Regions from separate parts of the Mycobacterium heidelbergense genome, predicted to be linked through region 1. Evidence: riboswitches for the same ligand, from Rfam matches in the RefSeq annotation. Region 1 holds a riboswitch; the other holds the start of a gene.
The links. Region 1 has a riboswitch for fluoride ahead of G6N25_RS09595 (universal stress protein). Riboswitches for the same ligand answer to the same signal wherever they lie in the genome.
Positions count from the first base shown of each region.

Region 2: it holds a riboswitch for fluoride, as region 1 does, so the genes downstream of both, G6N25_RS15830 (inorganic diphosphatase) here and G6N25_RS09595 (universal stress protein) in region 1, are expected to answer to the same signal.

Region 1 covers NZ_AP022615.1:2,035,235-2,039,953, reverse strand. Annotated here, with positions in the region: gene G6N25_RS09610 (respiratory chain complex I subunit 1 family protein) at 1-282, opposite strand, end outside; gene G6N25_RS09605 (NUDIX hydrolase) at 282-773, opposite strand; fluoride riboswitch at 800-874, opposite strand; gene G6N25_RS09600 (metallophosphoesterase family protein) at 874-1,746, opposite strand; fluoride riboswitch at 1,963-2,037, shown strand; gene G6N25_RS09595 (universal stress protein) at 2,065-2,502, shown strand; gene G6N25_RS09590 (histidine phosphatase family protein) at 2,499-3,071, shown strand; gene G6N25_RS09585 (hypothetical protein) at 3,050-3,388, opposite strand; fluoride riboswitch at 3,559-3,620, shown strand; gene G6N25_RS09580 (PPE family protein) at 3,834-4,719, shown strand, end outside.
Region 2 covers NZ_AP022615.1:3,344,516-3,349,234, forward strand. Annotated here, with positions in the region: gene G6N25_RS15820 (amino acid permease) at 1-1,595, shown strand, start outside; partial or broken gene G6N25_RS15825 (prolyl oligopeptidase family serine peptidase) at 1,774-2,289, shown strand; gene G6N25_RS15830 (inorganic diphosphatase) at 2,327-2,815, opposite strand; fluoride riboswitch at 3,161-3,222, opposite strand; gene G6N25_RS15835 (MFS transporter) at 4,050-4,719, shown strand, end outside.

The sequences.
Region 1 (4,719 bases):
CAGGGCGTAGCTGGTGAGCACCGGTATCAGCATCGGAACGGTGAGATAGCAGGCGAAGGAAGCCAGCGGCGCCAGCCGGAAAAACGGGCTCGCGCCATGCGGCGCCAGGGTTTCCTTCCCGAAGAGCTTTCGGAGGTCGAAATACGGTTGCAGGATCCGTGGCCCGCGGCGGCCCTGCAGGCGGGCCTCGAACCAGGCGATGAAGCCACTGAGTCCGGGCGCCCCGCCGGCGACGGTGATCACCTGCAACCCCTGGATGACCGGTAACGGCAGAGTCGTCATCAGATGACCGCCCCGGGGCGCCACAGGTTGCCCAGATAGCGGGCGTGCTTACCGCCGCCTCGCGATAGGTCCCGGAGGAAACCGGCGATGGGCGGGTGTAGCACCACGTCTTTCAGATCGTCCCAACACACCCATGTCGGCCGCCGCCCGGGCTCGCCCGTTATCGGTGCGGCGGTATCGAACTCGTCTGCGAGGAAGACCAATTCGACGATACGGCGGTGGGTCTGCGGGTCGTTGACTTCCAGAACCAGTGCGCAGCCAACGGGTTGAATGTCCAGGCCGGTCTCTTCGCGGGCCTCCCGCCGCACACACGAGCCCATGCTCTCGTGCGGACGGGGCCGGCCGCCGGGCAGCACCCAGTCACCCAGATCGCGCTGCAGCAGAAGCACCGCATCCCTGCGGACGATCGCTACAGCGCAACGTAATTCGACCAAAGAATCGTCTACCGACGTCATCACGATGCCGCCACGAGCACCGGACCGGCGCGACAAAGGACACAAGCCACCTGCGACTCCTTGCGTTCGCAGGTGCCATCAGCCGTGTGGCGGTTCGAAAGCAGAGCTTTCCGGCGAGCGCCATCGCCGATGCCAGTTAACCAACGGCTATTCGCTTGGTCAAGTCCGACGCGGGCCGGGCGCGGTGACCGGTGCTGAGCCGGTGAACCCCCAGTTCCGCGAGGTTGACCACCACCATGTTGTTGTCGATCGGGCCGCCATTCTTACCCAACCCATCCACCACGGTTCGGTATCCGTCGCCGCGGAGCACCGATTGGTAGCGGTGGTGAAAGTGCCCGTGCCACAGTCGAGCTGGACGAACCGCGTCGACGACCGAGCGCAACCGCACCCGGTAGAGCTCGGAACGCCGTAGCTCCTGTGCCGGAAACCCGAACCGGTCGCGCGCCGCACCGGGAACCGTGATTCCCGCGGGACAGTCGTGGCAGAACATCGCGTCCGCGGGTCCGTCGGCCGCGGCGTCACGAGCTTGCCGCGATGTGATCCATTCCTGCGCCCACCACGACCGTCCGGGTTTGCGCAGGAATCGGTCGATGGAATAGGCGCCGCCCAGGGCCAAACACCGGGTCTGCGCCCATTGCCATCGAAACCCTCGCGGCAGGTGGACGACGCGGTCGCGTAGGTGGCGGAGTCCATCGGCGTCGACGGGCCAGCTGAGCAGCCGGTCGAAGTTCTCGTGGTTGCCGTCGACGAAACCCAGGACGATCCCGCAGCGCTCGAGCGCGTCGTCAAGCGAATCCAGGTACTGGTCGGTGAAGTTGTAGCCGAAGTCGCCGAGGTGAAGCAGCACGGTCGCGTTGCGCTTGGCGGCGTGTTCGATCGCCGCAACCGCGTAGGCGGTGTCGGCATGCCAGTCGCCCGCGATCGCGATGCGGGACGGCGGGGAAAGCACCGAATGTGCGAACACTTGGCCGGGCGACGGTACCCGCAACGGCAGCGGTGATCGATTCATGGTCGGCTCCTGGTCCACTTCCGATCCGCGGCCCGCATCTCGGCACGCCGCGATGATCGGCGCTGATCAACTCCCAGGGACCGTTGGCAACCGCCGGGCTACCCGTTGATTGCGGGATGCGAGCCCCACCGCCTGTTCGCATTCCAGGCTACGCGGCCGTTTCGAGCCGGGTCAATCACATTGACGCTGGTCCCCACCCGGGCCGGGAGGTTAACCTGGTCGCGAGGCGATGGATCTCCGCCTGGGTAATCCGCCCAAACCGCCGGCCCGGCTGATGGCTCCTGTGGTGCTCGACAAGCAGTGGGCAGGGAGTCCGCTATGTCATTGGTCGTCGGATATGACCGCCACCCGGCCAGCCGGGCCGCAGTGCTCTTCGCCGCCGAGCTCGCCGGCGCCCTGAACGTGCCTGTTCACGTCGTGCACGTCGTGGATATGTCCGACAGCGCCATTTCCGGCACGTCGACCGGGTCGGCCGAGGCCGTCGAGCGAAGGCTCAGCGCCGAGCGTCAACACGTCGGGGAGGCCCTGGACGCGACCCATGTGGAGTGGGCTTATCACCTCCTGACCGGCGACCCGGTCAAGGCGCTCCTCAAGACCGCGGATGACTGCGCGGCGAGGTTGATCGTCGTTGGCCGGCCGCAGCACGGCATCGGCCCGGCCCTGAGCCACATTGTGAGCGGCACGGTGACGCGAAACCTTTTGCGCCACAGCACCCGACCGGTTGCCGTGGTTCCCGAGTTCGCGGACAGCCTGTGAACTCCGGCGGCGCGGCCCGGGTCTATTTGGCCCGGCACGGGCGCACCGCGCTCAACGCCGAGGGGCGACTGCGTGGCCTGAGCGACCCGCCCCTGGACGAAGTGGGTATCGCCGAAGTCTCCCGGCTGGCCGAGGCGCTGGCCGCCCGACACCCCAAGGCGGTGGTATCCAGCCCGCTGCAGCGGGCGGTCGCGACCGCGCGGGCGATCGGCTCCGCGGCCGACGCACCGGTCACCGTCGATGCGCGGCTCACCGACCGCGACTACGGACCCATGACCGGCCTTCATCGGGAGGATGTCGAACGCCGTTACGGCAGCGTTGATTCCGCGCCTGGTGTCGAGAGCCACGCGGCGCTCGCCGAGCGGGCTCGGCGAGCGTTTCTCGAGCTGGTCGCCGAACTTGGGCCCGGTCCAATCGTTTTGGTGTCACACGACGCATTCAACACCGCCCTGCTCGCGCAGCTGGACCCGACGCTGGACCGCATCAGCCAGCGGACCGCGTGCTGGAACCAGCTGAGCCTGGTCGACGGGAACTGGAGGGTGGACGCCTACGACCTTGTGGCCGAATGACTCTCGCCCGGGCGGTCTCTGTGGTTCAAATACGCCATGAGAACGTCTTCGGCGCGATGATATTGCAGCGAATCCACCCACAAGCGGTGGACCGGCGCCCGGGAGCGATGGTTGAGTCGGCCACCCGGTGTCGCCACGTACCCGCCGACGTCGGCGTCGGCGAGCAGGGCCAGCACAGGACCGACGTCACCCGACTCCAGATCGGCCAACTCCGCCCAATAAGTCGCAAAGACTCCGTTGTCGGTGCCGCCGGGTGGTAGCCAGAACATCACGCTGAACTGCGCCGGGTTTCCCATCGGTCGCAGCGGCGAACTCATGAGCGTCCCGCCGGTGTTCTACTGAGCATGAATCCTCCCTGGTTGTTACCCAGGGGCTGTCGGCGACTTTCGCGATTGAGGCGAGCCCCACCGCCTTGCTCCCATGATGGCGCGCTGACGACAAGTTCACCAGACCCTTTGCGCGACAAGTTGAACGTCGGGTAAACTTGTGCGAGTAAGGCGATGAAGCTCGCCTCAAATGCCGCCCCTGGCTAATGGCTTCTACCCAGTGAGCAACTCACGGTAGAAGACGGGTGGGGTAGATGGCGTGCCAGCCAAATAAGTTGACGTTCCGGTCCGGCGCGATGGTGGGCGCCAACTTCGCTTGTCGATCTCCCTTGGCGTTCGCATTGAACGTTGTTCGCATGCAACGTGTTTACGCGCCATCACGATCGGCCGAGGCGGCTGACGCCGTCGCGGCCACGTGAGGGACCGGAGGTAATCGATGCTGGATTTCGGCGCGCTGCCACCGGAGGTCAATTCGGGCCGGATGTATCTCGGCGCGGGGTCGGGGCCGATGCTGGTGGCCGCGGCGGCGTGGGATGAGTTGGCCGCCGAGTTGCGTTCCGCCGCAGCCTCGTACGGGGCGACCGTGCAGGGCCTGACGGTTGGGTCGTGGACGGGCCCGTCGTCGATCGCGATGGCGGCGGCCGCGGCGCCGTATGTGGCGTGGATGGGCACCACCGGCGCTCAGGCGGAGCAGGCGGCCATGCAGGCGAGGCTGGCCGCCGGCGCCTACGAGACGGCCTTTGCCGCCACGGTGCCGCCGCCGGTGATCGCGGCCAATCGCGCCCAGCTGATGGCGTTGATCGCCACCAACTTCGTGGGTCAGAACACCCCGGCGATCGCGGCCACCGAGGCCCAGTACGCCGAGATGTGGGCGCAGGACGCCGCCGCGATGTACACCTATGCGGCGTCGTCGGCGACGGCGTCGCAGCTGATCCCATTCACCGAGCCGCCGCAGACCACCAATGACTCCGGCCCGGCGACGCAATCGGCCGCGGCCTCGTCCGGCTCGAACACAGCCGCGCAACTGCCCCACGCGATCGACTCGATGCCGGGTGCAACGAACGCCACGACGGCCAACGCGGCGGCGTCGACGGCGGTCGGTTTGCCGCCCGTGCCATCGCAACTGACGGACTGGAACACCATCTGGTCGATCCTCACCGGGCCGTACTCCCTGCAGGGGTGGAGCTCCATACCCGGCGGCCCGTTCCTGTCATTCGGGCAGGCATACGCCTGGGGCCAGAATGGGCAGGGCGCCGCGGCCTATCTGGCCGGCCCGAAAGCCATCACGGGGGCGTTGGCTCCGCTGACCGGTGGCGCCGGCG
Region 2 (4,719 bases), 1.3 Mb from region 1:
AGGCCATCTCCAACACCGTCGACGTGTTTCGAAAACCGCAGGGCCGCAACGCGCGTCGGGTGCTGACCGCCATGGCGACCATCCTCGGGCTCCTGCTGGCCGGCGTCGCCTACCTCGCGTATGTCACCCACGCCACGCCATATCTCACCGAATATCCGTCAGTCCTGTCGCAGATCGGCCGCGCGGTGTTCGGTCAGGGCCCGATCGGCGACGTCTTCTACATCCTCGTGCAGGCGTCGACCGCGGCCATCCTGTTCACCGGCGCGAACACCAGCTTCAACGGATTCCCGGCGCTGGCGAGTTTCGTCGCCGAAGACCGCTTCCTGCCGCGGCAGCTGACGAAACGCGGCCACCGCCTGGTGTTCTCGAACGGCATCATCACGCTCACCGCGCTTTCGGTGGCATTGCTGCTGGCGACCGGCGGCTCGGTCAACGCGCTGGTCCCGTTCTACGCGATCGGCGTGTTCACCGGGTTCTCGATGGCCGGCTACGGAATGACCAAACACCATCTGACGCACCGGGAACCGGGCTGGCGCCGGCGCCTGGCGATCAACCTGTCGGCGGGGATCCTGTCGACGATCGTGGTGGGCATCTTCGCCGTCGCGAAGTTCACCGAGGGCGCCTGGCTCGTCGTCGTCGTGTTCCCGGTGCTGGTGTTCGTGCTGATGCGGCTCAACCGGGAATACCGCGCCGAGGCGGCCATTCTCGAGATGTTCCGCACCGATCGCCCCGAACTGGTGAAGTACGCGCGGCACAAGGTGTTCGTGTTCGTGAACTCGGTCGACCTCGCCGTGATCGAAGCGCTGCGCTACGGGCGGGGACTGCGGGCCGACGAACTGGTCGCGGTGCATTTCATGGTCGACGACGCGCACGCCAAGGTGCTGCGAAACCGTTGGGATCACTTCGATCTCGACACCCCGCTGCGGATCGTCGACTGCCCGGACCGCCGGGTCACCCGGGCGGCGCAGGTTCTGGTCGCCAAGGCGCGCGACGAGCGCCAGAACACCAACGTGACGGTGTTGCTGCCGCGTCGGACCTACGCGCCGCTGCTGGGACGCCTGCTGCATGACCGCACCGCCGACAAGGTGGCCCGGGCGGTCAGCCTGATCCCGGACGCCGCGGCGACGATCGTGCCCTACGACGTGCAATCCCGGATCAAGGAGGCGTACCCCGAAGGCTTCGAGCAACGAATCGCGCGCGAGCTCGACAAGGTCGAAGCGTGGGTCTCGCGCAGCGAGGAGCAGGAAGTCGAAGCCTATGAGCACCCCGAGCGGCCGCCATCGGTGATCACCGTTGGGGGCCTCATTCCCGGGCAGCGCGCCACCTTCGAGGGGCGGGTGAGCGAGGTCCAGGACGTCAACGAACGCCGGCGGACCGTCCGGCAGATCGTCGTCGGCGACAATAGCGGCGAAATCACCATCACGTTCCGAGCCGGCCACGGGGGCGCCGACATCCAGCCCGGGCAGCTGCTGCGGATCATCGGCAAGCCCAGGCAAAGCGGCAGAAAGCCCATGGAGATGGTCGACCCGGCGTACCACGTGATCGAGGACCCCGCGCAGGTGGGCGAACTCGGGAAAACCAAGGATCGGCCGTGAAGCGACTGACCAGCCGTGCTGGTGTCCGCGCTGGGCCTCGCGTTCACCGCCAACGGCTACCGACCGCTGACCAGGCGCGGTTACGGGTCGGTGTTCGCGTTCGCCTACGGCCTGTTCGCGTCGGAACTTCCGGTGCAGGCGCTCGGCGTTCAGGCGGCGGCGCTGGCGGCGGTGTCGCCCGGGCTGGATCGCGATCACCGGGGGCTCGGCCGGCGGGCATCTGTCGTCGCTGGCCGCGCTTACCCCCAACGATCCGCGGTTTCAGCCGGGTTTCGAGGGGGCCGACACCCGGGTGCAGGCGGCCGTCCCGTTCTACGGGGTCTACGACTTCACCCGATCCGACGGCGCGATGCATCCGCTGATGGTGCCGATGGTGGCCAAGCGCGTGTTCAAGCTGAGTCGCACGGAGATAGCCGAACCTTTCCGGATCGCCTCACCGATCAGCCACGTGTCCGAAGACGCCCCACCGTTTTTCGTGCTGCACGGCACCAACGACTCGTTGATCCCGGTCGAACAGGCCCGCAGCTTTACCGCGCGCCTCCGTGAGGTCAGCCGTCAGCCTGTGGTATATGCCGAGTTGCCGTGCGCGCAACACGCTTTCGACATCTTTGGGTCCGCCCGCGCGGCGCACGCGGCGGTGGCCGTCGAGCAGTTCCTGGCCGAGATCTACGCGTCGCGTCGGGTCACGGCCTAGCCGCTGGCTGCCCTCGTCGCCCCGCTCGTCCGTGGCGTCAGTGACCGTTGGCGCGAAACCGTTCGAAGGATCGCTTCACTTCTGCTTCCGCCGTTTCCCGATTGCCCCAGTCGGCGGCCTTGACGAACTTGCCCGGCTCTAAGTCCTTGTAGTGCACGAAGAAGTGTTTGATGGGCTCCAAGACAAAGGACGGCACGTCGTCGACGTCGGTGATGTGATCCCATCGCGAATCGCCGGCCGGCACGCACAGAACCTTGTTGTCGCCGCCGGCCTCGTCGACCATCTGGAAGATGCCCACCGGGCGTGCGGCGAGCACGACACCGGGAAAGACCGGCTCGGGCAGCAGAACGAGGGCGTCAAGAGGGTCGCCGTCGTCGCCGAGGCTGTTTTCGATGAAGCCGTAATCCTCGGGATATCCCATCGAGGTGTACAGGTAGCGGTCGAGTCGGATGCGGCCGGTGTTGTGGTCGCTCTGGTATTTGTTGCGCTGTCCCTTGGGGATTTCAATGGTTACGTCGAATTCCATGTGACTACTCCTGATTGTCGGCGAGTCGTGCGTGGATCGTGTGCGGGTCGGTCGCGTTCCGGCGGCGCGCCGATTCACCCGGATACCGTTGTGCGAGTGGTTCGTTGACGTCCAAAGCCGGCGCGCGACGCCTCCGCCGGACATGCCGTCGGACCCTCCCGCAGGGGTGTTGAGGCGCAGCATTATACCAATTTATATGCGAACGGCAAGGGCTCGCAGGCAACACCCAGGTGCCTGATCGGGTCGACACAGTAAACGAGATCACGAGCCGGCGCACCGCAGGGGCGGAGTACAACCGAATCGGAGGGTGGGTGCGAATGTCGGCGCGCTTCACCTACGACTCCTATGTTCGCAGGGGCCATCAGCCGGATCGGCGGTTCAGGGCGGGCTCCATCGCCGCTGTCAGTTAAGCAATGGAAATCGGCTTTGGTCAAGCGCGGCGAGGCCGTCCCGTCGGACCACGACGACGCCATGTCTGCGGAGGACGGCGCTAGCCTCGATCGCAACTTAGTTATAAATCCATTGATTAGCAACAGATTTGGACTACATATCACGCGGACACCCCGTCTTGGCGCGCACCGGCCGGTTGTGATCGACGCCACCCATGGCCGTCGGACGGGCTCGGGACCCCCTCGGTGCTCGCCTGGCCGTTACGTGTCGTGGCAACCGCCCGGCCGCGCTGCCCACTTCGCCGCCGGTTACAGGGTGGACGCGTCTGGACGTAATGTTTCAATCAGCTGGAAGTCTCCTGTGCATCGGCCATGGTGGGTTGTTTGATCAACATAATTCGGCTTGACTGTCAAGCAATAAGATCACGAAAGTTTTAAATGTGCGTCGTCGGCTCTGACGGCGCACGATGGCGGTGGGGCTCGCCATAACCGCGCGTCAAGCATCGACGGCCAACGGTCCCTGCGGAACAGATCAGTGCCCGGCCGGCCACAGGCGTGGCCGGGTGTGACGCAGGAGGACCGTAAGTGGCCGTTCAATCTTCGTCGATAGCTGCGATCCCGCTTCCCCCGTTGCGATGTCGTCGGTGGTGTCCGCGGCCCGGCGGGTGCTGTCGCGGTCCCCGTTCGGGTCGGCTGCCGGCATATGGGATGTGAAACACCAAGCACTCCGGATCTTTTCGATCGGTTGGCGATCAACCATGAACGAACCCGATCACAATCGACCCGCCATATATCCGGGTGGCCTGACGGTCGCCCCAACAGTGTCCGTGAAAGGTAAAAGACGCATGGCGCGTTCGCGCATCACCGACTGGAATCCAGAAGACCTCGTGGCCTGGGACGACGGCAACGGCGCCATCGCCCGTCGCAATATGGTGTGGCTGGTTGTGAACGTGCACATCTCCTTCTCGGTCTGGTACCTCTGGTCGGTGATGGTGCTGTTCATGCCGCAGTCCGTCTACGGCTTCTCGACCGGTGACAAGCTGCTGGTGGGCGCCACGGCGTCGCTGGTGGGGGCGCTGGTGCGCATTCCATATTCGATGGCCGCCAACTGGTTCGGTGGCCGCAATTGGACGACGTTCTCGTCGCTGGTGTTGCTGATCCCCACCATCGGGGCAATCGTGTTGCTTGCCCATCCCGGACTGCCGTTGTGGCCGTATCTGGCGTGCGCCGCGTTGACCGGGTTGGGCGGCGGCAACTACTCGGCGTCGCTGGCCAAGGTCGACGGTTTATACCCGCAGCGGCTCAAGGGTTTTGCGCTGGGCCTCACCGGTGGGCTGGCCAACCTCGGGTCGGCGTCGATCCAGGCGGTCGGGCTGGTGGTGCTGGCGACCGCGGGCCACGAGGCACCATACTGGGTGTGCGCGATCTACCTGGTGCTGCTGACCATCGGCGGCGTCGGTGCGGCACTGCGCATGGACAACATCGTCGCGCATCGCACCGGCATCTCGCCGGACA